DNA from 4 places in the Streptomyces sp. NPDC054834 genome. Region 2 is predicted to be linked to each of the others. Evidence: riboswitches for the same ligand, from Rfam matches in the RefSeq annotation. Region 2 holds a riboswitch; each other region holds the start of a gene.
The links. Region 2 has a riboswitch for cyclic di-AMP ahead of ACWGJM_RS38600 (M23 family metallopeptidase). Riboswitches for the same ligand answer to the same signal wherever they lie in the genome.

Region 1 (7,572 bases), on a different contig from region 2:
GAGGCGTCGGACTTGTCGACCCCGTCCCAGACGTTCGCGTACCAGGGGCGGTCGGCCGCCACCAGGTCGGCGCGCGCCTGCTTGGCCGCGCCCGGGTCGATCACGACGTATCCGGTCTCCCCCGGCATCACATAGTGCAGCCGCCGCCGGATCTGCTGCTCGGCGTACGTGTCGTCCTGCCACCGCGCCTTGAGGTCGCGCAGCTCTTCGACCCGCTCCTTGGCCTGCTGCTTCTCCCGCTGAAGGTCGGCGATCTGGGCGCGCTGGGAGACGTACTGCCGCATCGGGTAGGCCAGGGCCACCACCAGGGTGCACACCACGAGGGCGAGCAGCGCGGCCCGGCTGGTGAGCCGGGAGCGGCGGGCCTGCCGTTTGGTCTGGGAGCGGTAGACCCGGGCCGCCGTCTGCTCGCCGAGCAGCCGGATCCTGGTCGCGGTGGAGAAACGGTCCCGTTCCTTCGCGGCCATCTGGCTCTCCGCCTCCCCTGGGTGCTTCCTACGTGCGTACGTCCCCGGACACGGTACGGGACCGGGTACGGGGACGTACGTACGACTGGCTAGGCCTTACTCGGGGTTGACCGGTTGGGGTCAGCCCTTGGAGACCTCGGCGTTGCCCCTGAAGCGCGGGAACGCGCTGCGGCCGGCGTAGACCGCCGCGTCGTCGAGGATCTCCTCGATGCGCAGCAGCTGGTTGTACTTGGCGACGCGCTCGGAGCGGGCCGGGGCGCCGGTCTTGATCTGGCCGCAGTTGGTGGCGACGGCCAGGTCGGCGATGGTGACGTCCTCGGTCTCGCCGGAGCGGTGGGACATCATGCACTTGAAGCCGTTGCGCTGGGCGAGCTCGACGGCGTCCAGGGTCTCGGTCAGCGAGCCGATCTGGTTCACCTTCACGAGCAGGGCGTTGGCGGTGCCCTCCTCGATGCCGCGGGCCAGGCGCTCCGGGTTGGTGACGAACAGGTCGTCGCCGACCAGCTGGACCTTGTCGCCGAGCTTGTCGGTGATGACCTTCCAGCCGGCCCAGTCGTCCTCGAACAGCGGGTCCTCGATGGAGACGAGGGGGTAGGCCGCCACGAGCTCCTCGTAGTACTCAGTCATCTCGGCGGCGGAGCGGGACTTGCCCTCGAACTCGTACTTGCCGTCCTTGTAGAACTCGGACGCGGCGACGTCGAGCGCGAGCGCGATCTGCTCGCCCGGGATGTAGCCGGCCTGCTTGACGGCCTCGAGGATGAGGTCGAGGGCGGCGCGGTTGGACTCGAGGTTCGGGGCGAAGCCGCCCTCGTCACCGAGGCCGGTGGACAGGCCCTTCGACTTCAGGACCTTCTTCAGGGTGTGGTAGACCTCGGCACCCCAGCGCAGCGCCTCGGAGAAGGACTCCGCGCCGATCGGGGCGATCATGAACTCCTGGATGTCCACGTTGGAGTCGGCGTGCGAGCCGCCGTTCAGGATGTTCATCATCGGCACCGGCAGCAGGTGCGCGTTCGGGCCGCCCAGGTAGCGGAAGAGGGGGAGGTCGCTGGCCTCGGAGGCGGCGTGGGCCACGGCGAGCGAGACGCCGAGGATGGCGTTGGCGCCGAGGGAGCCCTTGTTGTCGGTGGCGTCCAGGTCGAACATCGCCTGGTCGATCAGGCGCTGCTCGGTGGCGTCGTAGCCGACCAGCTCCGGGCCGATCTGCTCGATGACGGCGAGGACGGCCTTCTCGACGCCCTTGCCCAGGTAGCGGTTGGGGTCACCGTCGCGGAGCTCGATGGCCTCGAAGGCGCCGGTGGAGGCGCCGGACGGGACGGCGGCACGACCCGTGCTGCCGTCGTCGAGGCCGACCTCGACCTCGACCGTGGGATTGCCTCGGGAGTCCAGGATTTCCCGGGCTACGACGACGTCGATGGACGGCACGAGCATCTCCTTCTTGGATGTGACGCTGAAAGTGCGGGGCTGGTGTGCCTTGCGACTAGAGCCTAACCGTCCCCGGGCCGTCGGCAGCCGACCGACCGCCCCGTGGACACGGTGACGGTACACATTGTTTGCCGACGGAACAAAGGGCCGGGAGGCAAAGAGACCGAGAGGCGGAGGGGAAGCAGAAGGAAAAGAAAAGACCCCGCCCCGGCGCGTACGGGGGAACACGCGCCGGAGCGGGGAGCCCCGTGGGGGACGGGGGGCGTGACCCTCACGGGGCCTCCATCATGGAGGCCACGGATATGAGGGCGCTGTGGTCGTACTACCAGCCAGGTGTCACTTCAGGTGCAGCTGCTGGCCCGGGTAGATGACATTGGCGTCGTCGATGATGTCCTTGTTCAGCTGGAACAGCTTCTGCCAGCCGCCGGCGACGTGGTGCTTCTCGGCGATCGAGCTGAGGGTGTCCCCCTTGACGACCTTGTACTCGCCGTCGCCCTTCTTGACCTTCTTGCCGGTCGGGGTGGTGACGGTCTTCTTGGCGGCCGGGCGCTCCGAGGAGCGGGAGGCGGCCTTCTGGTCGGCCGACCGGGTGGTGGTGCCGGCAGAGCTCGAGGAGTTGGAGGAGTTCGAGGAGCCGCTGCTCGAACCGGTGTAGGCGGCGCCGGACAGGCCCTTGCCGCAGACCGGCCAGGCACCCTTGCCCTGCGCGGCGAGGACCTTCTCGGCGACGGCTATCTGCTGGGACTTGGAGGCCTGGTTGGCCTGGGGGGCGTACTGCGTGCCGCCGTACGCGGCCCAGGTGGAGGCGGAGAACTGGAGACCGCCGTAGTAGCCGTTACCGGTGTTGATGGACCAGTTGCCGCCGGACTCGCACTGGGCGACCGCGTCCCACTCGGAGGCGGTGGCGGCGGAGGCGTTGCCGGCCGCCATCAGCGGGGCGGCGACGGCGGCGCCGGTGACACCGGCGACAGCGATGGCGCGAACGGCCTTGGACGGACGACGGTGCTTGCCCTTGCCGGAAAACAGCATGGATCGATCCCCTCACCGACGCCTGCGAGGTGAGCTGTCGGGTTCGGGCCGGTTGAGTTGCCCGGCCGCACCTCGCGTGGTTCTCGTGCGAGGTGCGGCTTCACCCCTAGCCGTCCCCGGCGGTCTTTCGACCTCCGGGCCCGGCGCTTACCTTGGGTCCCCCGCTCCTGCCTACGGCGCTTGACGCGACGACTGTTCCCGGGCAGCCGCTGGCAGGATTCGGCGTTGCGACGACCGGGGCCCGCGTTGGCGAGCGGTCACGACCGTAGACACGCGATCCGCGGAATTTCAAAGACGATCAGGGCTTCTGAGACTCATCCCACACTTTCAGCAAAGCGGACAACAAGCCCAAAACGGGGCGTCAACTCCCGCTACTTTGCACCCGTTTCGGCACTGAGTTCCAGGGTCTGACCGGGGGCGATGTTGTTCGGGTCGGTGCCGATGGCGTCCTTGTTCGCGGCGTAGAGCGCCCGCCACCCGCCCTCGAGGTCAAGGGAGTCGGCTATGGAGGCGAGGGTGTCACCGTCGCGGACGGTGTAGTCGCGCGCGGCGTGCCGGCCGGAGGTGGTGGCGGTCTGACCCTTTGTCACGCTTTCGTCCGCACTGTCACCCCGGTGACGGCCGCTGCTGATCGCCCCGGTGTCCACAAGGCTCCAGGAACCCCCGGTCTGCCATGAATTGTCCGAGTCGTCGACCTCGGGGGATGCCGTGGACGAGCCGCCGCTACCCCGGGACTTCCCGGAGCCGGAAGATGTCGACTTGTCCGTCTTGGCGGAATCGTCCGCACCCTTGGAGCCCGCATCGGCATCCAAGCCCGGCGAGGGCGAGGCGTCCGACGAGGAGCCGGAATCGGACGACCCCGACGAACCGGACGACGATCCCGAAGAATCCGCGGACCCCTTGGATTCCTTGGAATCGGATGAATCGGATGAATTCGACGAGTGGGAGGAGTCGTCGGAACCGGATGATCCGGACCCCCCGACGCCCGTGTCGACGTCCACCGAAGCGGAGTTCGACGTGAGGCCGGAGAGCAGGGCGCAGGTGGCCCAGGGCTTGGTGCCCTGGTCGGCGAGGATCTTCTCGGCGACCGCGATCTGCTGCGAGCGGCTGGCCTGGTCCGGGCTGGAGGCGTAGTCGAGGCCGCCGTACTTGTCCCAGTCGTCCTGGGACATCTGGAGGCCGCCGTAGTAGCCGTTACCCGTGTCGGCGCTCCACGAGCCGCCGCTCTCACATTCGGCCACCTTGTCCCACGTGGTCCCGTCGGCCGCGTTGGCCGCGGATGCGCCGAGCAACGGGATCGCGATGGCGGAGCCGGTCACTCCGGCCGCGACAAGGAGGGCCGGAGCCTGACGGGGGCGTCGGTGGCGACCGTTCCCGGAGAGCATGCGGTGACCTTTCGCAAGACAGCAGTAACCGGCGCGGCGGCTGCGGTGAGGCGCCGCGCTGACGAGTGAACGTATCGGCAGACGATCACTTGTCACAAGTTAATGCCGCGCAGATCACGTGAAGATCACAGAGTTGAACGCTGGTCACTTTTTTGCGAGGGCGCCGTCCGCCGTGCCGCTTACCAGTCGATTACCGGACGGGCGTGAACTCCACGGGCAAGGTGCGCAGTCCACGCATGATGAGCCCCCCACGCCACCGCAAATCGGCTGGTTCCACCGCGAGTCGGAGGTCGGGAAGACGGGTGAGGAGGGTGGCGAGCGCGGTCTGGCCCTCCAGCCGGGCGAGCGGGGCGCCGAGGCAGTAGTGGATGCCGTGGCCGTAACCGACGTGCTGATTGTCACGCCGTCCGAGGTCGAGGACGTCCGGGTCGGCGAACCGCTCGGGATCCCGGTCCGCGGCGGCGAGTACGACGAGCACGGGGTCGCCGGGTGCGATGTCCTGCCCGCCGACGGTGAGCGGCCGGGTGGCGAACCGCCAGGTGGCGAGCTCCACCGGGCCGTCGTAGCGCAGGAGTTCCTCGACGCCGGTCTCCAGCAGGTCCTGTTCGCCGCGCGCGAGGGACTCCTGAAGCCGCTGCCGCTGCCCGGGGTGCGTGAGGAGGGCGTACGTGCCGTTGCCGATGAGATTGACAGTCGTCTCGAACCCGGCGAACAGAAGGATGAACGCCATGGCGGCGGCCTCGTTCTCGGTGAGGTGCTCACCGTGGTCGGAGGCGCGGATGAGACCGGAGATGAGGTCCTCGCCCGGCGCCGGTTCGGCCGGGAGCGCCTCACGCTTCTTGTGGATCAGCTCGGCGAGGTAGCCCCGCATCTTCTTCACCGACCGTGCGACCCCGCCGCGCGGGCCTCCGCCGTGGCGGATCATCATCCCCGCCCAGTCCCGGAAGTCGTCCTGGTCCTCGCGCGGGACGCCGAGCATGTCACAGATGGCGTAGATGGGGAGCGGGAAGGCGAACTCGTGGATGAGATCGGCGGAGCCCTTCGCGGCGAACCCGTCGATGAGGTGGTCCGTCAGCTCCTGCACGCGCGGCGCGAACTCGGCGACGCGGCGGGGCGTGAACGCCTTGCTGACCAGTCGGCGCAGCCGGGTGTGGTCCGGCGGGTCGATGTTGAGCAGATGCGTCATCAGCTCGGCCTTGCGCTCCCCCGGGATCCCCGTCTTGCCCTTGGCGTGCGCGGGCTCGTCGTGGTGCGCCGGGTTCTTCGACAGCCGCGGGTCGGCCAGCGCCTGCTTGGCGTCGGCGTACCGGGTGACCAGCCAGGCCTCCACCCCGCTGGGCAACTTCGTCCGCCGCACGGGCGCGTGCTCCCGAAGCCAGGCATAGGCCGGGTAGGGGTTGCTCGCGAACTCCCAGGTGAACAGATCAGGGGCGGGCGCGTCGGAGGCTGCCTGGGGGTGGGGCTGGTTGGTCACCCCTTGACGGTATCCGGCTTCTCGGCGCGTGCCTCGGGGGCTATGGCCGTCCGCCGGACAGGCCCTGACCCGCCACGCCCTCGGCGGCCCGTATCGCGTCCCGGTAGGCCCGGGCCGCCGCTCTCAGGGCCGCCTCCGGGTCGACACCCTCCGCCTCGGCTCGCGTCGCGAGTGCCAGGAGGTCGTAGCCGATGCCCTCGCCCTGGGGCAGGGGCACGTCCAGGCCCGCGGTGCGTACCCGGGAGGAGAGCTTCGCGGCGAGGGCGAGACCGGGCTGGCCGAGGGGGATGCCCTCCGTCACGGAGGTGCGCTGCTTCTCGACCGCCTTGGTCCGCAGCCAGTGCTCCTTGACCTCCTCGGGGGTCTCGGCCGTCGCGTCGCCGAAGACGTGCGGGTGGCGGTGGATGAGCTTGGCGACGATGCCGCCGGCCACGTCGTCGACGGAGAAGGGGGCGTCGGCGTCCTCCTCCGCTATGCGGGCGTGGAAGACGACCTGGAGCAGGACGTCGCCCAGTTCCTCCCGCAGTTCCTCGCGGTCGCCGGCCTCGATCGCCTCGACGAGTTCGTACGCCTCCTCGATGCCGTACTTCGCCAGGCCCTCGTGGGTCTGGCGGGAGGACCAGGGGCACTCGGCGCGGATGCGGTCCATGACCTGGACGAGGTCGAGGAGGCGGGCACCGGGCAGGTCGTAGGAGGCGGGGAGCAGCTCCAGCTCCGGCATGGGCACCCGGCCGGTGCCGGCCAGGCGGGCCAGACCGTCCGTGAGGGCCGGCTCGCCCTCGCCCGTCGCCACGACCACGACGGTGTGCCCGCCGGCGCAGGCGTCGACGAGTTCCTGGGCGGTCGGGGCGGCCTCGTCGACGGCTATCCCGGCCTCGCGCAGATAGGGCAGCTGCGGATGGGCGCCGTCCGCGCACAGCACGCGGTCGGCGGCGCGAAGCGCCTGCCAGGCGGGCCAGGACAGCAGGCCGGGCGCGACACGGTGGCTGGTGGTGAGCAGGACGATCCGGCCGGGGGCGGCGTCCGGGCCCGGTACCTGGGCGTCTTCGAGGCTGGTGGTGTTCACGCCTCGAACGTAACGCACACCCGCCGGCGGCTTCGCGCGTTGTCCACAGGGTGGGGGTGACGGTGGGATCGTATGACCGCACTCGGACCTGGGCGTGGACCCGCCAGGCCTACGCCGTCTCCTGTGTCCCGCTCGCCGTGACCTCCCGCACCCACGGCGTCTTCGCGTCGACCCGGCTGCTCTTCTGCACGTCCCAGGTGCCGTAACGCGGGTTGAGGTCGACGTGGAGTTCCTCGGACGCGGTGGACAGGGCCTTCCAGAAGGCGGGCTGGGTGGTGTCGGTGCCGAGCCGGGTGGCGAGCTTCTGCGCTTCGAGCTGGAGGCGCAGATTGTCGTCGAGCCGTGCGGGCGCGATGCCGTACTTCTGGAGCCAGGTCGTCTCCAGCCCCTTCGCCCCGCCCGCCTGCTGCTCCAGGCCGGTGCGCATCTGCTGGATCTCCCTGCGGTTGACCGTGATGCCCTGGTCCCGCGCGGCGCGGTGCAGTACCTGGTCGAGGACCATGTTGTGCAGGGTGTCGCGGGTGAGACTGCTGGTGGAGGCCAGGACCTGCTGGTACTGCGCCTCGTCGGGCACCGCGGCCTGCTGCGCCCGGCGCACCTCGTTCACCCGGCTCTCCAGCTGGGCGACGGTGATCCGCCGGCCGCCGACGACGGCCGCAGCGCCGGGGTGCGCATCGTTTCCGCAGGCGGTGAGCAGAGGGGCCGCGGCGGCGATCGCGGCGGACAGGA
Region 2 (7,572 bases):
TGACGTCGGCGATGCCCTGAAGCTTCTTCGAGCCGACCAGGTCCTTGATCTTGGCGATCACCTTCTCGGGGCCGACGGCGAAGGGCAGCTCCGTGACGACCAGGCCCTTGCGGCGCGCGGTGACGGTGTCCACCGTGACCGTGGCGCGGATCTTGAAGGTGCCGCGGCCCGACTCGTAGGCGTCCCGGATGCCGGCGAGGCCGACGATCCGGCCGCCGGTGGGCAGGTCGGGGCCCGGGACGTGCCGCATCAGGGCGTCCAGGTCGGCGTTCGGGTGCCTGATCAGGTGGCGGGCGGCCGCGACGACCTCGCGCAGGTTGTGCGGCGGCATGTTGGTGGCCATGCCGACCGCGATCCCGGAAGCGCCGTTGACCAGCAGGTTCGGGAAGGCGGCGGGCAGGGCGAGCGGCTCCCGCTCCTGGCCGTCGTAGTTGGGGACGAAGTCGACCGTGTCCTCGTCGATGGACTCGGTCATCAGGCTCGTCGCCTCGGCCATCCGGCACTCGGTGTACCGCATGGCCGCCGGCGGGTCGTCGTTGCCCAGCGAGCCGAAGTTGCCGTGGCCGTCCACCAGGGGCACGCGCATCGAGAAGGGCTGCGCCATGCGCACCAGCGCGTCGTAGATGGACGCGTCGCCGTGCGGGTGCAGCTTGCCCATGACGTCGCCGACGACGCGGGCGCACTTCACGTAGCCCCGCTCCGGGCGCAGGCCCATCTCGTTCATCTGGTAGACGATGCGGCGGTGTACGGGCTTGAGGCCGTCGCGGGCGTCCGGCAGGGCGCGCGAGTAGATGACCGAGTAGGCGTACTCGAGGTAGGAGCCACGCATCTCGTCCACGACGTCGATGTCGAGGATCCTCTCCTCGTACGAGTCGTCGGGCGGCGGGGTCTTCGTGCTGCGGCGGGCCATCGCTGCCGGCTCCTTGCTGAAGCGATTGACGGATCTGACGCGGACCATTGTGGACCGCGGCACTGACAGCGCGGGCCAGGCCCCGGCACGGGCGCCCACGCGACTCCTCGCGGACGACGCGAACGTGTCGGACGGGCCCCACCCGCTGTAGGGCTGCCCGCAGGCTACGCGATCCGCTGTGGGCGTACGTCCCGCGGGAACTTCGCCCGGGATGCGCACGCTTGCATACAGTGGCAGGACCGGCAGGAAGACCGCGGTTTCACGACCGCCTCCGCGATCGAAGGGACGTACATGCCCATGGGTCACACGACCACGGCCGAGGCAGGCTCCGGGGGCCTGACAGCGACCGAGCACCGGCTGGCCAACGGTCTGCGCGTGGTGCTCTCCGAGGACCACCTGACCCCCGTCGCGGCGGTCTGCCTCTGGTACGACGTAGGCTCCCGCCACGAAGTCAAGGGACGTACCGGTCTGGCTCACCTCTTCGAGCACCTGATGTTCCAGGGCTCCGGGCAGGTGAAGGGCAACGGGCACTTCGAACTGGTGCAGGGCGCCGGCGGCTCGCTGAACGGCACCACCAGCTTCGAGCGCACCAACTACTTCGAGACCATGCCCGCCCACCAGCTGGAGCTCGCCCTCTGGCTCGAGGCCGACCGTATGGGCTCGCTGCTGACCGCCCTCGACGACGAGTCCATGGAGAACCAGCGGGACGTCGTCAAGAACGAGCGCCGGCAGCGCTACGACAACGTCCCGTACGGCACCGCCTTCGAGAAGCTGACCGCCCTGGCCTACCCGGACGGCCACCCCTACCACCACACGCCGATCGGCTCCATGGCGGACCTGGACGCGGCGACGCTGGAGGACGCGCGCGCGTTCTTCCGCACCTACTACGCGCCGAACAACGCCGTCCTCTCCGTCGTCGGCGACATCGACCCCCAGCAGACCCTCGCCTGGATCGAGAAGTACTTCGGCTCGATCCCCGGCCACGACGGCAAGCCCGAGCCGCGCGACGGCTCGCTGCCTCAGACCATCGGCGAGCAGCTGCGCGAGGTCGTCGTGGAGGAGGTCCCGGCGCGCGCCCTGATGGCCGCCTACCGGCTCCCGCACGACGGCACGCGCGCGGCGGACGCGGCCGACCTGGCGCTCACCGTCCTCGGCGGCGGCGAGTCCTCCCGCCTCTACAACCGGCTCGTACGACGGGACCGTACGGCGGTCACGGCCGGGTTCGGGCTGCTGCGGCTGGTCGGGGCGCCCTCCCTGGGCTGGCTGGACGTGAAGACCTCCGGCGACGTCGAGGTGCCGGTCATCGAGAGCGCGATCGACGAGGAGCTCGCCCGGTTCGCCGAGGAGGGCCCCACGCCCGAGGAGATGGAGCGTGCCCAGGCCCAGTTGGAGCGTGAGTGGCTGGACCGGCTCGGCACGGTCGCGGGCCGCGCCGACGAACTGTGCCGCTTCGCGGTCCTGTTCGGCGACCCGCAGCTCGCTCTCACCGCCGTCCAGCGCGTACTGGAGGTGACCCCCGAGGAGGTCCAGGAGGTCGCCAAGGCCCGGCTGCGCCCCGACAACCGCGCGGTGCTCGTCTACGAGCCGGTCTCCGCGGAGGCCGCCGAGCAGACCGAGGACGTGGACGTTCCCGAGGACCCGGAGGCCGAGGCCACCGTGGAGACGCGCGCCGACCAGAACGAGAACGAGGAGGCGGACAAGTGAGCGAGCTCGCCGCGATGGAGTTCCACCCGCAGCCCCAGGCGGGCGAGGCCAGGCCGTGGGCGTTCCCCGCGCCCGAGCGCGGCGCGCTGGACAACGGCCTGACCGTCCTGCGCTGCCACCGCCCCGGCCAGCAGGTCGTCGCCGTCGAGGTGCTGCTGGACGCGCCCCTGGACGCCGAGCCGGCCGGCCTGGACGGCGTCGCCACGATCATGGCGCGGGCCTTCTCCGAGGGCACCGACAAGCACTCGGCCGAGGAGTTCGCCGCCGAGCTGGAGCGTGCGGGCGCCACGCTCGACATGCACGCCGACCACCCCGGCGTCCGCCTCAGCCTGGAGGTCCCGGCCTCCCGCCTGGCCAAGGGGCTCGGGCTGCTGGCCGACGCCCTCAGAGCGCCCGCGTTCGCCGACGGCGAGGTCGAGCGGCTGGTGCGCAACCGCCTCGACGAGATCCCGCACGAGCTGGCCAACCCCTCCCGCCGCGCCGCCAAGGAGCTGTCCCGGCAGCTCTTCCCGGCCACCTCGCGCATGTCCCGGCCCCGCCAGGGCACCGAGGACACCGTCGCCAAGATCGACTCGGCGGCCGTCCGCGCCTTCTACGAGCGGCACGTGCGGCCCGCCACCGCCACCGCCGTCGTGGTCGGCGACCTCACCGGCATCGACCTCGACGAGCTGCTCGGCGAGACCCTGGGCGCGTGGAGCGGCTCCGCGGCCCAGCCGCGCCCGGTGCCGCCGGTGACCGCCGACGACACCCAACGCGTCGTCATCGTCGACCGCCCCGGCGCCGTCCAGACCCAGCTGCTCATCGGCCGCGTCGGCGCCGACCGGCACGACCGTGTGTGGCCCGCCCAGGTGCTCGGCACCTACTGCCTCGGCGGCACCCTCACCTCCCGCCTGGACCGCGTCCTGCGCGAGGAGAAGGGCTACACCTACGGCGTCCGCGCGTTCGGGCAGGTCCTCAGGTCCGGCCCCGAGGGCAACGGCGCCTCGATGCTGGCCATCAGCGGCTCCGTGGACACCCCGAACACCGGTCCCGCCCTCCAGGACCTGTGGACGGTGCTGCGCACGCTCGCCGCGGAGGGGCTCACCGACGCCGAGCGCGACGTGGCCGTGCAGAACCTCGTCGGGGTGGCGCCGCTGAAGTACGAGACGGCGGCGGCCGTGGCGAGCACACTGGCCGACCAGGTGGAGCAGCACCTGCCCGAGGACTTCCAGGCGACGCTGTACCGGCAGCTCGCCGCGAGCGGCACGGTGGAGGCCACCGCTGCGGTCGTCAACGCCTTCCCGGTGGACCGTCTGGTGACGATCTTGGTCGGGGACGCGGCACAGATCAAGGAGCCGGTCGAGGCCCTCGGCATCGGCGAGGTCTCCGTCGTGCCGGCCGAGTAGGCGAGCGACAGCGGCACGCGCGCGTGGGGCCCCGGTGACGATGGATCACCGGGGCCCCACGGTGTTCCCCGGGTCCGTCTCCCATGTCTCTGCCCAGATGTCCGAATTGGGGCGGAGGTTGCCTGTCTGCCCTGTGGCGTGCACTACAAAAACCCTGTTGCGTTTGAGGATTGAAAGTCGTGGCCCTTAGCGTCGTCCAGGCTGTTCGTCAGGCAGTGCGCCGCACCCGCGGCACCGGACAGCGATCGCCGAGTCCCCGTACGGCGCGAGCCAGGGGAGCCGGGGACCCATCGTCCCTTGGGGTGAATCGGACGCCCGCGCACACCGCGAGGGGGCCCGTAGGAGACCTTCCTGCTCCGAACCCGTCAGCTAACCCGGTAGGCGAGAAGGAAGGAAAGGACCAGCCACTTCATGGCGTTCACCCGCGCCACCGGGAAGCACCGCCGTCCCAGCCGGATGCACCGCACCACCGCCCGCGCGGCGGGCGTCGCGGTCCTCGCCACCACCGGCGCCGTCGGCAGCCTCGCCGCCCCGGCGCTCGCCGCCGAGCCCGCGCCGGCGCCCGAGCAGACCGCCCTCACCCCGGTCATCGCCATCAGCGAATCGGTCCCCGAGCACATCGACGCCCAGGCGGCCGCCCAGCAGGAGGCCGCCGACCTGAAGGCGGCCGAGGAGGCGGCGCGGAAGAAGGCCGCCGAGCAGGCCCGCGAGCAGGCGGAAAAGGCGCGCGAGGCCAAGGCGCGGGCGGCCCGCGAGGCCGAGCGCAAGCGGCTCAACGCGTTCGTGGCGCCGATCACCGGGTCCTACGTCTCCACCGGCTACCAGGCCAGCAGCTCCCTGTGGTCCTCCGGCTCGCACACCGGCATCGACTTCCACGCCGCGAGCGGCACCGCGGTCCACGCGGTCGGCTCCGGCACAGTGGTGTCCACCGGCTGGGGCGGGGCGTACGGCAACCAGATCGTGATCAAGATGGCCGACGGCATGTACACCCAGTACGGCCATCTGTCCTCCATCGGCGTCTCGGTGGGCCAGAAGATCGTCCCGGGCCAGCAGATCGGCCTGTCCGGCGCGACCGGCAACACCACCGGGCCGCACCTCCACTTCGAGGCCCGCACCACCCCCGAGTACGGCTCCGACGTCGACCCTGTCGCCTACCTCCGCAAGCACGGCGTGAACGTCTGACGAAGGCGCACTCCCGCCAGGAGACCCACCCCCACCCGAAGCCCCGGTCCACGAGCCGGGGCTTTTGTGGTTTCCGTGCGCCCCGTCACCCCTCGCTGTCCAAAAAATATCCATGGATTCCGACCCGCCGTCGGAAATTCCCGCTCATTGCAATAGAGTCACGGAACGCGCGTCCATCGGCGACGTTTCACGGGGATTAAGGCGGAGGTCGGTCATGCGTATTCCGGCGCACTCGGTATGCACGGCGATCCGGGACGACATCGTGGCCGGCGTCCACGAGCGCGGCAGCCGCCTCACGGAGGAACTCCTCGCCCGCCGCTACGGCGTCTCGCGCGTCCCCGTCCGGGAGGCCCTGCGCACCCTGGAGGCCGAGGGCTTCGTGGTGACCCGGCGGCACGCGGGCGCGTGCGTCGCCGAGCCGACCGAGCAGGAGGCCGCCGACCTGCTGGAGATGCGCATGCTGATGGAGCCGCTCGGTGCCGCCCGGGCCGCCCAGCGGCGCACCGAGGCCCATCTCAAGGTGCTGCGCGGCCTGGTGCGGCTGGGCCAGGAGCGGGCCCGCCGGGGCAACAGCGACGACCTGCGCTCCCTGGGCGGCTGGTTCCACGAGACGCTCGCCCAGGCCTCCGGCAGCCACGCCCTGACCTCCGTACTGACCCAGCTGCGGCACAAGATCGCCTGGATGTACACGGTGGAGGCGCCCGCCGACCCGGTGGAGTCCTGGACCGAGCACGGCGCCATCGTGGACGCGGTGGCGCGTGGCGAGGGCGAGCGCGCCAGGGCGATCACGGCGCTGCACACCGAACGCGCGACGGCCGCGCACCGGCTGCGTTTCACCGGCGGCACCGACCGCCCGGAACGCGTGAGGACTTCGCAACAAGCCGTAAACATTCCGAGCCTGCGGCATTAACACGGGCGCCGTATACAAAGAGGAGCAATTCGGCGGGGGTTATTTTCCGCTGCCTGAATTCATGGCGCTCCCGGAATTCCCGGTAAAACGGTGGAGCCGCGCCGCCCGAAAGGGGCGACGCGGCTCCACCGTTCTGTGCGGTGTGCGCTCAGACGGTCTCGGGCAGTTCCTCGAGTCCCTCGGAGACCAGCTTGGCCAGCCGGTCCAGGGCGGCGTCCGCACCCTCGGCGTCGGAGGCGAGGACGATCTCCTCGCCGCCCTGGGCGCCGAGGCCGAGGACGGCCAGCATGGAGGCCGCGTTGACCGGAGTGCCGCCGGTCTTGGCGATCGTCACCGGCACGCCTGCGGCCGTGGCGGCTCGGACGAAGATGGATGCGGGGCGGGCGTGGAGGCCCTCGGCCCAGCCGACGTTGACGCGGCGCTCAGCCATGTGTTGCTGCCCTTCAGTTCTCAGGGTTGTCTAGACCAGTTTCCCATATCGTGAAGCATGCCCGGAGTGGTCCTTCGTCCCGTCCGGGTGTGTCGTCGGATCGCGGCCTCGATCCGATGTCGTCCCCCACAGACTGCCTCGCGCCGTTGTCGGACGCGAGCCGTACTCTGGGGCCCATGCAGACCCCGGCGGACCGGCAGGACCGGCACGACTACCCCGCCCACTGGGAGGCGGACGTGGTGCTGCGCGACGGCGGAACCGCGCGCATCCGGCCCATCACCGTTGATGACGCCGACCGGCTGGTCAGCTTCTACGAACAGGTGTCGGACGAGTCGAAGTACTACCGCTTCTTCGCGCCCTACCCGCGCCTGTCCGCCAAGGACGTCCACCGCTTCACGCACCACGACTTTGTGGACCGGGTGGGACTCGCGGCCACGGTCGGCGGCGAGTTCATCGCCACCGTACGCTATGACCGCATCGGCGCCGACGGCATGCCCGCCTCCGCTCCCTCCGACGAGGCCGAGGTCGCCTTCCTGGTGCAGGACGCCCACCAGGGCCGCGGGGTGGCCTCCGCCCTCCTCGAACACGTCGCGGCCGTCGCGCGCGAGCGGGGCATCCGCCGCTTCGCCGCCGAGGTCCTCCCAGCCAACACCAAGATGATCAAGGTGTTCACGGACGCGGGTTACACCCAGAAGCGCAGCTTCGAGGACGGCGTCGTACGCCTGGAGTTCGACCTCGAACCCACCGACCGCTCGCTCGCCGTCCAGCGCGCTCGGGAACAGCGCGCCGAGGCACGGTCGGTGCAGCGGCTGCTGGTGCCGCGGTCGGTCGCCGTGGTCGGCGTCGGCCGCGAGCCCGGGGGCGTGGGGCGCGGCGTCCTCGGCAACCTCAGGGACGCCGGCTTCACCGGACGCCTGTACGCCGTCAACAAGGCCTACCCCGAGGACCTGAAGGAGGCCGGCGGGGTGCCCGCGCACCGCTCGGTGCGGGAGATCGACGGCCCCGTGGACCTGGCCGTCGTGGCCGTGCCCGCCGAGCATGTGCCCGAAGT
Region 3 (7,572 bases), on a different contig from region 2:
AGCTGGTCGAGGTCGCCGTCGCGGACCATCTTCCAGAACTCGGCGCCGTCCGCCGGGTCGCTCAGCGGCAGGTTCACATTGCGCACGCCGGGCAGCTCGACGTCCGGGCCCTCGAGCTTCTTGTCGGCCGCGTTGCGGAAGTCGAAGACCGTGTGCAGGCCGAGGGAGGCGAGGAACGCCGCGTCCTGATCGGTGGCGTGCGCGAGATGACCGCTGCGGAACAGCACCCCGGACCGCACCCGCCGTCCGTCCGCCGTGGGCAGGCCGCCCACGTCCCGGAAATTGCGTACTCCGGCCAGCTCCGGCTCGGTCGACGGGACCTGCTGCGTCACGTGGGCTCCTTGCGTCGCTCCCGCCGTCGCGGCTCGCCGGCGGGCACGCTGACGACGATACGACATCGGTTTTCTCAGGCAATGAGTTGTCCACAGGCGTTGCCTCCGGGGCCGGAAAACCTTGATGATGTTGGTGCGTGAGCGGATCTGTTGACACCTGTGAGGGTTGATGGTGGACATCGCCGAAGACGGTCGTACGTGGCTCCTGACGGGGCCCACCAGCAGTTATGCGCTGCACCTCACGGAGGCGCACGAACTGCTCCACCTCCACTGGGGCCCGCGCATCGCGCTCGCCGACGCCGAGGCCCTCGCCGTCCGTCCGCTGCCCGGCTACTGGCCCTTCGAATCCCCGCTCGACGGCCGCGAGGAGTACCCGGTGGAGGGCGGCCCCCGCTTCGTCCGGCCCGCCCTGTCCGTGCGCACCGAGGAGCGGCGCGGCACCGAGTGGACCTTCGAGGCGTACGACACCGAGGGCGACGGGCTGCGGCTGCGTTTCCGGGACGGCGGTCTGACCGTCACGCTCCACTACCGGATGCGCGGGGACGTCGTCGAGCGCTGGGTGACCGTCGGCAACGGCGGTGACGCGCGCGTGGAGCTGCTGCGCGCCGACGCCGCCACCTGGACCCTGCCCGACCGGGACGGCTGGCGGCTGTCCCAGCTGCACGGCCGGTGGGCCGCCGAGTCCCGGCTGACAAGTGCGCCGCTCAGTTACGGCGACAAGGTGATCGGCAGCCGGCGCGGCCACACCGGCCACCAGCACCTGCCCTGGGTGGCCCTCGACACCGGCGCCGGCGAGGAGCACGGCGAGGTCTACGGCTGCGCCCTCGGCTGGTCGGGGTCATGGCGGATCGCGGTCGCCCAGCTCCCCGACGCCCGAGTACAGATCACCGGCGGCGCCGGCTACGACGACTCGGGCCTGCTGTCCCTGGCGCCGGGGGAGTCGTACACCACGCCCGTCTTCGCGGGCCTGTGGAGCGACGGCGGTTTCGGCGGTGCCAGCCGTGCCTGGCATGCCTACCAGCGGGCGTACGTCATCCCGGACGCCGACCGGGACCGGCCCGTGCTGTTCAACTCCTGGGAGGCGACGAACTTCGACATCTCCGAGGAGCAGCAGGCGACCCTCGCCCGGCGGGCGGCGGCGGTCGGCGTCGAGCTGTTCGTGGTCGACGACGGCTGGTTCGGCGCCCGCACCAGCGACCGCGCCGGCCTCGGCGACTGGACGCCCAACCCCGACCGCTTCCCGAACGGCCTGGGGCCCCTCGCGGACTATGTGCACGCCCTCGGCATGCAGTTCGGCATCTGGGTCGAGCCCGAGATGGTCAATCCGGACAGCGAGCTGTACCGCGCCCACCCCGACTGGGTGCAGTTCCAACCTGGACGAAAGCGGACGGAGTTCCGCAATCAGCTCGTCCTCAACCTCGCCCGCGAGGACGTCCGGCAGTACCTCTGGGAGCAGCTCGACGGGCTCCTCTCCAGCGCCCCGGTCGACTATGTGAAGTGGGACTTCAACCGCTGCTTCACCGACGCCGGCTGGCCCGGCGAGCCGTACCCGCAGCGACTGTGGGTGGACCACGTCCGCGGCTTCTACGGTCTCCTCGACCGGCTGCGGGCGGCCCACCCGGGCGTCGCCTTCGAGTCCTGCTCGGGCGGCGGCGGCCGGATCGACCTCGGTGTCATGAGCCGTACGGACCAGGTGTGGACCTCCGACAACACCGACCCGCTGGACCGGCTGGCCATCCAGCACGGCTTCAGCCAGGTCCACCCCGCGCGGGTCATGGCCGCCTGGGTCACCGACAGCCCGAACACCCAGCTCAACGACCGGGTCAGCTCCCTGAAGTTCCGCTTCGTGAGTGCCATGGCCGGGGTCCTCGGCGTCGGTGGCGACCTCTCGGAATGGACGGAGGAGGAGCTCGCCGAGGCCCGGGAGTGGGTGGAGCTCTACAAGGAGATCCGCCCGGTCGTGCAGCGCGGCGACCTTCATCGGCTGCGGCCGCCGGAGGGCGGGCTGAGCGCGGTGCAGTACGTCCTCGGGGACGAGACGGTCGTACTCGCCTGGCTCCAGGCGCAGCGGTACGGCGAGCCGGTCCCCGCGCTGCGGCTGCGCGGGCTCGATCCCACGGCGTCGTACGAATGCCGTGAAACGGGCGAAATCCATCGAGGTGCCGTCCTGCTGCACCACGGGCTGCGCACGGAATTGCGCGGTGACCTCGATGCGACGGTTCTCCGCCTGCGTCGCATCTGAGTAATATGCCCGAATTGGACCCTTCATTGCAACTAACCATGAAATAGGGGGTCATGGAGGTCGAGTGGGTGATGAGCATCATATTCGTGACCGTCCGTTGTGCGTCATGTTCACGTAATCCGTATGGTTTTCCTCGGATTTGAAGGGGTGGAGAAGAAGGGAATTCACGGAGGGTGACCGGGAATTCCCGCAACGGATCAAGCGAAACGCGGACAGGGGGAACCATCTGCTTGTCCCTTCGCGTCCCGCTCGCTTACGTTCGCCACCAATCCGGACGGAACGCCGAATCCTGCCGCCGCCCGGAGCCCGGACACACTCACCCGTGCACGGCAGGAGCGGGGGACCCACCAGGTACGACTGCCTGTCCCGGTCTCCGGGACGGCTAGGGGTGAAGCCGCGCTCCGTGGGCGGCCGGGCAGCTCCAGCCCGAACCCGACAGCTCACCTCGCAGGCGCCGGAGAGGAATCCGCCATGCCCGCGAAGGGTAAGCACCGCCGTCCCAAGAACCGGCGTTTCACCCGCTCCATCGCCCTCGCCGGAACCGGCGGCGCCGCGCTGGCGCTGCCCCTCATGGGGGCCACCGGCGCCCATGCGGCCTCCGCGGCCACCGCGAAGGACTCCGTCTCCGAAAAGGCCGTCCAGGCCGTGCCGGTGGCCGAGAAGAAGGCCGCCGCCGCGCCTTCGGGCGCGCGCACCTACACGGTCCACGAGGGCGACTGGCTCGCGAAGATCGCCGATGAGCAGAACGTCCGCGGCGGCTGGCACCGGCTCTACGCGGACAACCGCGAGGCCGTCGGCAGCGATCCCTCGCTGATCCACCCAGGCCTGAAGCTGACCCTCGGCAAGAAGGCCGCCGGGACCGGCACGAGCACCAAGTCCTCCGACCAGAAGAAGACTTCGTCCTCCTCGCGCGCGAGCACGCCCTCGACCTCGCGCTCGGCCACGCGGACCCAGCCGTCGTCCGCCGCGGCGCCGAACGCCGCCACCGGCTTCACCCTCCCGGTGTCGGGTGCCGCCATCGGCACCGGCTATCACGTGCCGGGCGGCATGTGGTCCAGCGGTTACCACACGGGCGTCGACTTCGTCGTCCCGACCGGCACCTCCGTCAAGGCAGTGGGCGCGGGCACGGTCGTCTCGGCCGGCTGGGGCGGCGCCTACGGCAACCAGGTCGTGATCAGGCTCGCCGACGGCTACTACGCGCAGTACGGCCACCTGTCCTCGATCTCCGTCTCGGCCGGGCAGACCGTGGCCGCGGGCCGGCAGATAGGCCTCTCCGGCGCGACCGGCAATGTGACCGGCCCGCACCTGCACTTCGAGATCCGCACCACGCCGGACTACGGCTCGGACGTGGACCCGGTCGGCTACCTCCGCTCGCACGGCGTCGCCGTCGCCTGACAAGCGCGGTGCTCGGACCACCGAAGGCCGGACCCCTGATCCCCGGGTCCGGCCTTCGGTGCACGCGGGTGTATTCCCGTCCGGCGCCTTTCGGCGCCGTGGCTTATCTCACCGTCCGTCAACCCCGTATTACGGTCGCGTAGGTCACATCGGAAGGTGAATCATGGGCCGATGTGGCAGACGATTCGAAGAGTGACAACAGATCAGTGATCGGGTCGTACGTGGCGGTGGGGGACAGCTTCACCGAGGGCGTGGGCGACCCCGGGCCGGACGGGGAGTTCGTCGGCTGGGCCGACCGGTTCGCGGTGCTCCTCGCGGACCGGCGGCCCGAGGGCGACTTCCGGTACACGAACCTCGCGGTACGCGGCAAACTGCTCGACCAGATCGTGGCGGACCAGCTCCCGCGCGCCGTCGAACTCGCCCCGGACCTGGTGTCCTTCTGCGCGGGCGGCAACGACATCATCCGCCCCGGCACCGACCCCGACGAGGTGGCCGAGCGCTTCGAGCTGGCGGTGGCACAGCTCACCTCGGTCGCGGGCACGGTCATGGTGACGACCGGCTTCGACACGCGTGGCGTGCCCGTGCTCAAGCATCTGCGCGGCAAGATCGCCACGTACAACGGTCATGTCCGGGCCATCGCCGACCGCTACGGCTGTCCCGTCCTCGACCTGTGGTCCCTGAGGACGGTCCAGGACCGGCGCGCCTGGGACCACGACCGGCTCCACCTCTCGGCCGAGGGGCACACGCGCGTGGCCCTGCGGGCCGGCCAGGTGCTCGGCCTGGACGTCCCCGCCGACCCGGAGCAGCCCTGGCCGCCGCTCCCGCCCCGGGGCACGCTCGACATCCGCCGCGACGACGTCCACTGGGCCCGCGAGTACCTGGTCCCGTGGATCGGCCGCCGGCTGCGCGGCGAGTCATCCGGCGACCATGTGACGGCCAAGGGCGCACTGTCCCCGGACGACATCAGGACGCGGATCGCCTCGGTGGCCTGAGCGGATTCCCTCCGGGGGTCGGCGGTGGCTGCCCGGAGGCGGTACGGCGCCGGGCTGCGGTGCCGTACCGCCCCCGGCGATCGGGGGACGGGCCCGCACGGTCCCCGGCCGGCGCGGCCTCAGCCGCCGGGCAGCGGGCGCGGGCGATTCCAGCGCGGTCATGCGCGGGCGGGAGCGATGCCCCTGCCGCCCTGCCGCCGCCGGGTACACCCCCGTCGGGGCGCCGCCCGCGCCGAGGAGTGCCGGCCCCCGTACGCGCGGCCGGGCGCTCCAGGCCGAGGGCGCCCGCGCCACCGGCCGTGGCCTCCGGTGCCGCGGCCTCTGCCGCCCGCGCGGAGCGTCAGCGTTCCGTCACATTCTCCCGGTCCAGGCCCAGTTCCCGGGCCAGTGCCTCGTCCACCCACTCCTGGGCGCGGGAGCGGGGCACCGCGCCGGCGTAGGACGTCAACTGGACGGCGAGGCCGTCGAGCAGGGCCGTCAGGCGCATGGCCGTGGCGGCGGGGTCCGGGCAGTCGAACTCGCCCGCCCCGACGCCCTCGGCGATGACCTCGGCGATCGCCGCCTTCCACTGCCGGTCCAGATCGCGGGTGACCTCCCGCAGGGCGGGCTCGCGCAGCGCCACCGCCCAGCCCTCGATCCACAGCCGCCAGCCCTTGGCCTGGCCGGTGGGCGCGTACCAGCGCACGGCGGCCCGCAGCCGGCGCAGTGCGGACGTGCGACGGCCCAGCAGCTTGCGCAGATGCGCGAGGTCGCCCTCGGCCGCGTGCGTGAAGGCGGCGGCGACCAGCTTCTCCTTCGTCGAGAAGTGGTACAGCACCAGCGCGTTGCTCACACCGAGCACCGCGGCCACGTCGGCGATCCGTACCGCCGCCACGCCCCGCGCCTCGATCTGCTCGACGGCGGCCCGCAGCAGTTCCTCCCGCCGCTCCGCCACGCTCAACCGCACTCTCGCCACGCCGTCACCCTAATCGGTCACGCGGGCACGGCAGCGACGCAGTCCGGCCGTCCGGTCAGCGGTACCACCCGAAGCGCTCCGCGATCACCGGCAGCCGGTCGGCCACCAGGGCGTGCGCGGCGGCCCGGGGAGTCGTGCCGTCGGCCTCCGCGCGCGCGAGCATCAGGTCGATCAGGGCACGCATCGAGCGCCGGGTGTGGGCGAACGCCTCCTCGGCGTCCGGGCCGACGTCCCCGAAGAGGGTCCACCACCACCAGGCGTTCGTACCGGAGTTGACCACCACGTCGGGCAGCACGGTCACCCCGCGCGCGGACAGCAGGTCCTCCGCCTCCGGCAGCACCGGCATGTTGGCCGCCTCGACGATCCAGCGGGCGGTGATCCGCTCCTGGCCGGCGGCGTCGATCGCGTACGACACCGCCGCCGGCACCAGTACCTCCGCCTCGGCGGACAGCCAGGCCTCGCCCGGCAGTTCCCGGTCACCGGGGCGCAGCACCGCGCGGTCCACGGTGCCGTACGCGTCCCGCGCGGCGAGCAGCGCCTCGGTGTCCAGACCGGCCGGGTTGGCGATCGTGCCCTTGATGTCGGCCACGGCCACGATCCGCAGACCCGCGCGCGCGAGGAACCGCGCCGTCGCTCCGCCCATGGTCCCCAGCCCCTGCACCGCCACCCGCGTGCCCGCATGGGGGACCCCCGCCCGGTCCAGCGCCGCGAGCACCGACTCGGCCACCCCGCAGCCGCCGGCGAGTTCGTCCAGGCCGATGCCGTCCACCTCGACGGCGAAGGCGTCCGCGAGCCGCCGCCGGGCCGCCGCCTCGTCGTCGAGCAAGGGGTACACGGCCTGGACGCAGGACACCAGCCCCGCCTCGGCGGCGGCCCGGTCGACCAGGTCCTGGGTGAGGCCGAGGTCCTCACCGGTGGCCCAGCAGCTCTCGACGTACGGCCGCATCGCACGCAGGTAGCGCACCAGCAGCCCGTACGCCCCGGGGTCCCGCGGATCGCAGTCGATGCCGCCCTTGGCGCCGCCCAGCGGCACGTACCGGCTTGCGGGGTCGTAGTGCAGGGCCTCCTTCATGGTCATGCCGCGGGCGAGCCCGGTCACCTCCTCGAGGGTGCAGCCGGGCCGCATCCGCAAGCCGCCGCTGGCCACGCCCCGCACCAGCCGGTCGACGACCAGGAACCCCTGGCGTCCGGTGACGTGGTCCGTCCAGACCAGCGACATCAGGGGGGTCGTCATGCGGGGCTCCCGGAAACGGCGGCCGGACCGTCTACTGAACGGCCGGTCAGTACAGTGGAGTGTCGACGATATCGGGGCTCCGGCCGGCGGGGCAAGGAACAACCGGACCCCGTCCCCGGTTGTCGAAGCGGGCCACCATAATGGATGACCTCGCCGACTCCACCTGGAGGTACCGTGACCGGATTGGGTTCCCTGAGCTCCGGGCTGCGCGCGCTGCGGCCCGAGGCCTTCGGCGCGGAGCCCGGCGGTGAGCGCCTGGCCCGCATCCGCAGATCGCCCCACTTCAAGGACGGTGTCTTCCAGAATCCCGGAGGCACCGCCCGCACCCGGCCCTCCGGTTCCACCCTGGACCTGGCGAAGGTCTTCCTCGACAAGGACACCCGCCCCCGGCGCTCCCCGCACGGCACCGTCCCGGTGCACCC
Region 4 (7,572 bases), on a different contig from region 2:
GCGAAGCCGGCCGGGAACATCGGCTTCCTGCGCGTGTGGAAGGGCGAGCCGGGCGACGCGGACGCACGTGCCGTGCTGCGGGCCTTCGTGGCGGCGGAGGACAACACGAGCAAGGAGAAGTACCGCTCCTTCAAGACCGGCGGTGTCTCCGGCGTCGAGGTCGAGTACGTCTACACGAGCAAGCTCCTCGACGAGTCCAAGAAGGAGAGCGCGCTGGCCGTCACCACCGACGACGGCCCGGTCGTACTGCACCTCGGCGGGATGGACAGCGAGGAACACGAGGAGATGCTCCCGGCGTACGAACTGGCGAAGCGGAGCCTGCGCATCGCCTGAGCCCGGCGCCCGTCCGTCACAGCGGGCGGGTGGACCGGCCCAGGTAGGTCAGGGGACCGGGGTCCGGCACCAGTATCACCTCGAAGCCGAGGCGGTCGTAGAACACGCGGGCGGCGGTGTTCGCGGTCACCATGCCCAGATGGACGGACGGAACTCCACGCTCGCGCAGTGCCGAGAACAGGGCGTCCATCAGCCGGCGCCCGTGACCGCGCCGCTGCCATCGCGGCAGCAGGTCGATGTGCAGGTGCGCGGGGTGGCCGGTCAGTTCCGGCAGCAGCATCCGCTCGGGCCGGTGCAGCAGCGACACCATCTCCTCGCTCGGCGTGCGCGGCGCCGCCGAGGATCTGGGGTAGCGGCCGGCCACTCGGGGGATCCAGATGTCACGGAAGGCCTCGACGAACTTTGCCGTGTCCGCCGTACCGACGACGTACCCCACCGGCCGCCCCTGCCCGTCGTCCAGGACGAAGGCGAGCTCCGGCTCCAGGAAGCAGTAGGGCTCGACGAAGAGAGTCGGCATCAGGCGCTGGTCCGGATACAGGGCCCGCGAGTCGCCGCCGTTGTGGGCGGTGCGGACGCATACGTCGGCGACGGCGGCGCGGTCGGACGGGCGGTACGGGCGGAGGTGGGGGCTGGAGTCCATGAACGACACCCTGATGCTTACGGGAGCGCTCCCACAACCCGATTCCCATGGGCATCCGGGGGCTTCGCGCCCCCGGATGCCCGGCTCAGGGTCCGGCGTCGGCCGGACCGGCGTCACCTCGCGGAGCGCCCGCTGCGGCGCAGCACCACGAAGCCCGCGATCAGGAGCACCGCGCCGAGCGCGCCGGGCCACAGGTGTGCCCCCGTCTCGGCGAGGCCGCCCTGGACGGCCTGCGGCTCGGTCTGCGGCTCGGTCTGGGCTCCGGTCTGCGGTGCCGTCTGTCCGGCGGTAGCGGACGGTTCCGCCTCAGCGGTGGTCGACGGCTCGGTGGACGGGGTGGACCGGCCGGCACCGCTGTGGTGCGAGCCGTGCCGGTTCGGGTCCGCCGCGGGGTTCCGGGTGGACGACGTCGTCGTGAAGACTCGGGGTGCCTTGGTGGTGGGGGCCGGGGCGGAGGCCGTACCGGGGTCGTTCGCCGGCTGCGTGCTCGGCGCCCCGGAGGACGGCTGCTCGGACGACGGCTGCTCCGGGGCCGACGGCTGCTCCGGGGCCGACGGCTGCTCCGACGACGGCTGCTCGGAAGGCTGCTGCTCGGAAGGCTCCTGTGTGGGCTGCTCTCCCCCGCCGTTGCCCGGGTTCGCCTGGCCGCCGTCGCCCGGTGAGGCGTCGGCGCTCGGCGACGGTGTGCCGCCGGATTCCCCGCCTGCGCCGCAGGTACGGCCCGAGTTGATGCAGTCGACCATCTCCCGCATCAGGCCCTCGTCGAAGACGTTGATGAAGTCGCCGTGGTCCGTGACCGGCTTGTGCTGCTGCTCCGGGAAGGAGTCCACGGAGAACAGCGGATGCGTCCGGCCGCCGTCCTGGAGGCTCGGTGCCGTGACGTCGTACACGATGCGCTGCACGAGTTGCGGGATGGCCTGGAAGCCGCCCGGGCACTTGCCCTCGGCGTCGGCGAACGCCACGTGGGTGCGGTGGTTGGCGCTGTCGATGTTCCGCCCGTCCCAGCAGCTCTGGAACCGGAACGTGCGCACCACGTCGCTGCCGGACGGGCACAGCGGGTACTTGTCCTTCAGCTGCCGGTCCTCGAAGCCGGTGCAGCTCCAGGAGGCGTTGGCGTTCGCGGGGCCGTTGACGAAGGCCTTGGCGTCCCCGGTGATGATGCGCAGCAGGCGCGGCATGGCCGTGACCTTGCCGCGGGCGCTGCCCTCGAAGGTCAGCGTGACGTCCTTCGGCGTGACGATCTGACCGGCGTTGCCCTCGGTTCCGCCGCCGGGGGCGTCCGCGTCGCGTTCCCTGGTGCCGTTCTGGAGGCGCAGCACCGGCCAGTAGTACGTGGACTTGTCGCCCTGGTCCACGCAGCTCGTGTCGGCGTTCGCGAGGTCCTCGTCGCTGGCGAAGGCGTTGTTGGCCTGGTTGCCGATGTAGTCGTGGAAGTGGTGGGCGCCGTTGGTGACGCCGGGAGCGACGATCACATTGTCGGAGTTGAACAGGCCGTTCGCGTTGACGCCGCAGCTGGAGGTGAACGTGCCGCGCGATGCGTCGGCCTGCGGGGCCGGGGTCCGGACGTCGGGCTGGACGGTGGTGATGTCCGTGTAGTCGGCGGCCACGGGGCCGTTGCCGCCCTGGCCGGAGCCGCCGTTGCCGTTCTGGCCGTCGCCGCCCTGGTTCTGGGTGCCGCTGTTCTGGCCGCCCTGGTCGCCGCTGCCCGCGGCGCCGCCCTGCTCGGCGGGCGGGCGCAGGGTGCACGCGGCCATGTCCTCGAGCCCCTGCGGGCGGTCGCCGACACTGTCGATGGCGGTGGCGATGCGCTCGATGGCCGCGCTCCGCTTCTCCTCGAGCGGGTTCATGATCGTGCCGTCGGCGGACCCGGGGTCCTGCCTGACGGCCTGCGCGGACGCCTGGAGTTGCTGGTAGGCGGCGGACACCTGCTGGTCCAGGAGGGCGAGTTCGCGGTCGACGTCCGCCCTGGCGTCGTCCGGCACGGAGGTCAGGCGGCTGCCGACGTCCGGGCAGTCGATGGTGGCCGACCCCGAGCCCCAGCCGCCCGCCTGAAGCACCCGGGCGTCCGTGCCGCCCTCGGTCGCCGAGGCGTAGACGTTCGCCGCGACGAGTCCACCCCCGCCCAGCATCAGGGCTACCGCGGCGAACGTCGCGCGCCGTGCACCTGTCGGGCGTCTGCGCCTGTTGCGTCCCACAGAACCACTCCCACACCTCGTGGCCGGCCCGGCATGGCAAGCCCCCGTCCCATACGGAGCCGGACGCGGGTGTGTTCAAGCACCTCACCGATTCATCGTGAACTCACAGGAGACGCCGGTCACGCCGGGCCGGCTGCGGCCGGCCGGCTTCCGGGACACTTGACCTTGTCTGCGTCGAGGCCTTCAGACTCGTCAGGCCGGGAAAGAATGCAACGAGGCACCCCTGAAATCCCTCAGTGACACGGCCCCCCCTATCGCCGCCGCGCACCGAGGGGGCAGGCCATCACCGGCCTGGGGCCGGAAGCGGCCTTTTCCTGCGGGAATCAGAATCGCGCAGTTCCCTCAGCTCCCCGGCGGGCGCTTTCTCGGCGGATTCCAGATTTCGCCGACGCCGTCGGCGGCACCGGGACGCGGACCCGGAGGACCTCGCCGACGCCGTCCTGCGGGAGTTGCTCCCGAGGGAGGGGCGACCGACGACACCGCGCTCGTCATCATGCGGTTATGAGGCGTCATCATGCGGTTGTGAGGCGGGGTTTCGCACGCCCCTCCGGGCACCTTCACCGGACGGCCACGAGCGCCAAGATGAATATCACAATTACGTATCGGACATTCCGCGCTTCAACCTTCACACCAGCCACACAAGTTGGTTAAGTTGGCGTCCAGACCGCACGGCTCCCCCCGGCGAACCTCGCCGGGCCGCGCGGCCTCCGCCGAATCCGGTGTCCCCGCAGGGCAACGGAGCCGGGGACCCAACCGACTTGGGGTGAATCGGCCCGACCGCCCGACGGGGCAGGGCCGTAGGGCATGCCTTCCACCATCGACCGCCCGAACCCGCCAGCTAACCCGGTAGGCGGAGCACGGAAGGAGTACGTCCCCCATGGCGCGCGAAAGCCGCGACGAGGTTCGGCAGCGAATCGACAGCCTTTACGACCAGACCGAGAGCGCCACGGGGAACTTCAACGCGACCCGCGCGACATCGGGGGGAACGCCCGGTCGTGGTGTGCGCCTCCGCAGGTCGGACAGGGGGAACGATCCCGCTCTGGACAGCATCGCCCAGCAGTGGATGACCGGGGCCCGTTCCAAACTGGGTCCCACCTCCCCCGCCGTACTCCCGGCGGACCGGACGTCACAGCGCCCGACCAGCCCCGCCGGTCTGGACAACATCGCCCGGCAGTGGATGACCGGGGCCCGCTCCAAACTGGGTCCCACCTCCCCCGCCATACTCCCGGCGGACCGGACGTCACAGCGCCCAGCCGGACGGCGCTCCAACGTCCCGGTCCCGAAAGAGCTGTTGGAAGCGGCCGAGCGCATCCTGCCGGAGCTGACCGCCGGGACCTCCGGGCAGGCGGGCGGACGCGCCGTGCCGGAGCTGACGGCCCGTCCCAGGGCGGAGCTGACGGCCGGGCCCGTCGCCGCGCTGCCCGCCGTGCCGGAACCGCGGCAGGAGACCCCCCTGGCGCTGCCCGCGGCCGAGCCGCGGCGGTCCTCGCCGCTGGCCTCGAAGGAAAAGAACCAGAAGAAGCTCGCCACGGCCCGGGACCTCCTCTCCCGCCGGATCGCCCAACCGGGCGCGCCCGCTCCCCTCGCGGCGGCCGAGCCCGCGCCTCCCGCCCCACAGGCTTGGCGTGGCGACCCCGAGCAGACCCTTCAGCCCGCGGAGCAGGAGTGGCTGCGCCGGCAGTGGTCCGGGCTCAGTGGGGGCTTGTCCGCCATGGGTGAAGCGAAAGCCCGCGGAGGTGCGGCGGCCGGGAGGAGCGCGATGGCCGGTGCCGGCATGGCAGCCGCCACGGCTGGGTCCCCCGGTGCCGGCGCAGCCGTCGGTGCCGCCCCGTCCATGGGCGTCGCCGCCCAGGGCGCGACCCCCATGACCGCCACCGGAACATTCAGCGTCCCCAACCCCCTCACGGACAGCGGCGCCTTCAGCGTCCCCAACCCGGTCGCGAACACCGGCACCTTCGCCGTCCCCAACCCCCTCACCGACAGCGGCGCCTTCGCCGTCCCCAACCCCCTCACCGACAGCGGCGCCTTCAGCGTCCCCAACCCCGTCGCGAACACCGGCACCTTCGCCGTCCCCAACCCCCTCACCGACAGCGGCGCCTTCGCCGTCCCCAACCCGGTCGCGAACACCGGCACCTTCGCCGTCCCCAACCCCCTCACCGACAGCGGCGCCTTCAGCGTCCCCAACCCCGTCGCGAACACCGGCACCTTCGCCGTCCCCAACCCCGTCGCGAACACCGGCACCTTCGCCGTCCCCAACCCGCTGACGGACAGCGGCGCCTTCAGTGCCCCCAACACCGTCGCGAACACCGGAGCGGTCCCCGCCGCGGCCCCCCTCACCAACACGGCAACCGTCACCGCCCCCAGCCCCGTCACGAACACAGGGACCTTCAGCGTCCCCAACCCCCTCACGGACAGCGGAGAGTTCGCCGCGATGCCCCCCTGGGCCGCAGCCGGGGTCTTCGCCACCGCCAACCCTCTCGTCGCGCCCAGCCCCGTGCCCCCGTCACCGGCCCCCATCGCGGCCCCGGTCGCGGCGGCTCCGGCCCCGACGCCGCCCCCTGCCCCAGCCCCCGCACCCACCTTCGCCCCCACCCCCGCCCCCTACGAGGGAAGGGCCGCGCAGGCGCTGGCGTTCGCCCGGGCGCAGATCGGGCGGCCCTGTGTGTGGGGTGCGACCGGGCCGGACTCCTACGACTGCTCGAGTCTCACCCAGGCCGCCTGGCGAGCCGCAGGCGTGGCGCTGCCGCGGGCCGCGCGGGAGCAGGCGGACGCCGGGACACCTGTGGCACTGAGCGAGGCCCAGGCCGGTGATCTCGTGATCTTCTTCCAGGACGCCGGCCATGTCGGCCTGTACTCCGGCAACGGCATGATGATCCACGCCCCGGGCCAGGGCGCGTACATCCGCGAGGAGTCGGTCTACGGTGCCGGGGAGGCGGCGATTCACCGGGTGATACGGCCCGCGTGAGACCGGCCGCGCCGGCTCTCGTAGTGGTCGAGCAGGGTCTCTTCGACCGGTCGGTAGGAGAGGCCCAGCTCGTGCACGCTCCGGCTGTTGTCCACGCGGAAGCGGATGCCGAGGTGCTTGCGGATGTAGTCCTGGGTGAGCCCGAACGCGGGCCCCAGGACGCGTACCGGCCAGTGCGGGAGCGCGGTGCGCGGGAGGCGCAGGTCGCGGGGGTGGCGGGCCCGGATGACGCGGGACATCTCCAGGAAGGACGTCATCGTCTCGGCCGCGACGATGTAGCGGCCCTTGGCCGCCGGGTTCTCGGCCGCGGCGATGTGCGCGTCGGCGACGTCCCGTACGTCCGCCGTGGTGAAGCTGAAGTCCGGGGCGCCGTAGCAGAAGTACCCCTTGAACAGCTCGTCGAGCAGGAAGAGGCTGCCGGACCCTGACGCGGGGGTGAGTGAGGGGCCGAGGATCAGTCCGGGGTTGACGGACACCATCCGCCAGCGGTCCTGGGCCCGTTCGGCCTCCCAGGCGATGCGCTCCGCGACGGTCTTCGCGTAGTGGTAGGGGTTGTTCTCCACCGTGCTGGTGGTGTTGAAGTACTTCTCCGACAGCACCTGGCCGTCCATCTCGAGGACGTCGGCGTAGTCGCCGAAGACCGCGCCCACCGTGGAGGTGAGGACCAGGGTGTGCACGGACGGCGCCCGCTCCACCGCCGCCAGCACGTTGCGGGTGCCCAGCACGGCCGGGTCGACCACGTCGCGGCGGCCGTCCTCGATCTGCTCCGGCATGAGGAACGGCGACGCCACGTGGAAGACCACCGCGCAGCCACGCACCGCCTCGTCGAAGGAGCCCTCCTGGAGCAAGTCGGCCTCGAACAGGGTCAGTTGACCGGGAAAGGCCTCCTGCATCTCCCAGAGGGGCCGCACCTTCGCGCGGTGTGCGGCGCGGCGCACGGTCGTGTGCACGTGGTAGCCCCGTTCCAGCAGCCGCCGCACCAGATGGCTGCCGACGAACCCGCTGCCGCCGGTCACCACGGCGGTCCGGTCCCCGTCCCCGCGCTCCCCCACCCTGCTCACCCTTCAAGGGTCGGGCATGCCCATGACCGGTGTCCACACCCCCGCCAGGGCATAAGACCGGTTTATGAGCTCATAGACGGGACCCGCGTACAAACTTAGGCCTGCCTTAGTTTAGGCTTCCCGATCGAGTCGCCTGTCATCGCTCGAAGGGAACCTGATCATGCCGCGCCCGCTGCGGGTAGCCATAGTCGGAGCCGGCCCGGCCGGGATCTACGCCGCCGACGCCCTGCTCAAGTCCGAGGTGGCGGCCGAGCCCGGCGTGTCCATCGACCTCTACGAGCGGATGCCCGCCCCGTTCGGCCTGATCCGCTACGGCGTCGCCCCCGACCACCCGCGCATCAAGGGCATCATCACGGCCCTCCACCAGGTGCTCGACAA

Region 1: it holds a riboswitch for cyclic di-AMP, as region 2 does, so the genes downstream of both, ACWGJM_RS00095 (transglycosylase family protein) here and ACWGJM_RS38600 (M23 family metallopeptidase) in region 2, are expected to answer to the same signal.
Region 3: it holds a riboswitch for cyclic di-AMP, as region 2 does, so the genes downstream of both, ACWGJM_RS15240 (M23 family metallopeptidase) here and ACWGJM_RS38600 (M23 family metallopeptidase) in region 2, are expected to answer to the same signal.
Region 4: it holds a riboswitch for cyclic di-AMP, as region 2 does, so the genes downstream of both, ACWGJM_RS25290 (NlpC/P60 family protein) here and ACWGJM_RS38600 (M23 family metallopeptidase) in region 2, are expected to answer to the same signal.

Annotation. Positions count from the first base shown of each region.
Region 1 covers NZ_JBSGZV010000001.1:15,863-23,434, forward strand. The annotation lists gene ACWGJM_RS00085 (FtsB family cell division protein) at 1-467, opposite strand, end outside; gene eno (phosphopyruvate hydratase) at 588-1,895, opposite strand; gene ACWGJM_RS00095 (transglycosylase family protein) at 2,226-2,918, opposite strand; cyclic di-AMP (ydaO/yuaA leader) riboswitch at 2,923-3,107, opposite strand; gene ACWGJM_RS00100 (transglycosylase family protein) at 3,290-4,303, opposite strand; gene ACWGJM_RS00105 (cytochrome P450 family protein) at 4,494-5,777, opposite strand; gene ACWGJM_RS00110 (nucleoside triphosphate pyrophosphohydrolase) at 5,818-6,843, opposite strand; gene ACWGJM_RS00115 (SurA N-terminal domain-containing protein) at 6,953-7,572, opposite strand, start outside.
Region 2 covers NZ_JBSGZV010000044.1:30,735-38,306, reverse strand. The annotation lists gene ACWGJM_RS38615 (DNA gyrase/topoisomerase IV subunit A) at 1-910, opposite strand, end outside; gene ACWGJM_RS38610 (M16 family metallopeptidase) at 1,202-2,614, shown strand; gene ACWGJM_RS38605 (M16 family metallopeptidase) at 2,611-3,999, shown strand; cyclic di-AMP (ydaO/yuaA leader) riboswitch at 4,236-4,397, shown strand; gene ACWGJM_RS38600 (M23 family metallopeptidase) at 4,411-5,181, shown strand; gene ACWGJM_RS38595 (GntR family transcriptional regulator) at 5,396-6,091, shown strand; gene ACWGJM_RS38590 (HPr family phosphocarrier protein) at 6,240-6,521, opposite strand; gene ACWGJM_RS38585 (bifunctional acetate--CoA ligase family protein/GNAT family N-acetyltransferase) at 6,698-7,572, shown strand, end outside.
Region 3 covers NZ_JBSGZV010000009.1:142,516-150,087, reverse strand. The annotation lists gene ACWGJM_RS15250 (tyrosine-protein phosphatase) at 1-332, opposite strand, end outside; gene ACWGJM_RS15245 (alpha-galactosidase) at 502-2,574, shown strand; cyclic di-AMP (ydaO/yuaA leader) riboswitch at 2,882-3,041, shown strand; gene ACWGJM_RS15240 (M23 family metallopeptidase) at 3,046-3,969, shown strand; gene ACWGJM_RS15235 (SGNH/GDSL hydrolase family protein) at 4,176-4,961, shown strand; gene ACWGJM_RS15230 (TetR/AcrR family transcriptional regulator) at 5,302-5,916, opposite strand; gene ACWGJM_RS15225 (Glu/Leu/Phe/Val dehydrogenase dimerization domain-containing protein) at 5,972-7,150, opposite strand; gene ACWGJM_RS15220 (MBL fold metallo-hydrolase) at 7,325-7,572, shown strand, end outside.
Region 4 covers NZ_JBSGZV010000019.1:136,882-144,453, reverse strand. The annotation lists gene ACWGJM_RS25305 (lipoprotein) at 1-333, shown strand, start outside; gene ACWGJM_RS25300 (GNAT family N-acetyltransferase) at 350-973, opposite strand; gene ACWGJM_RS25295 (DUF1996 domain-containing protein) at 1,087-3,102, opposite strand; cyclic di-AMP (ydaO/yuaA leader) riboswitch at 3,867-4,037, shown strand; gene ACWGJM_RS25290 (NlpC/P60 family protein) at 4,046-6,133, shown strand; gene ACWGJM_RS25285 (NAD-dependent epimerase/dehydratase family protein) at 6,109-7,194, opposite strand; gene ACWGJM_RS25280 (FAD-dependent oxidoreductase) at 7,355-7,572, shown strand, end outside.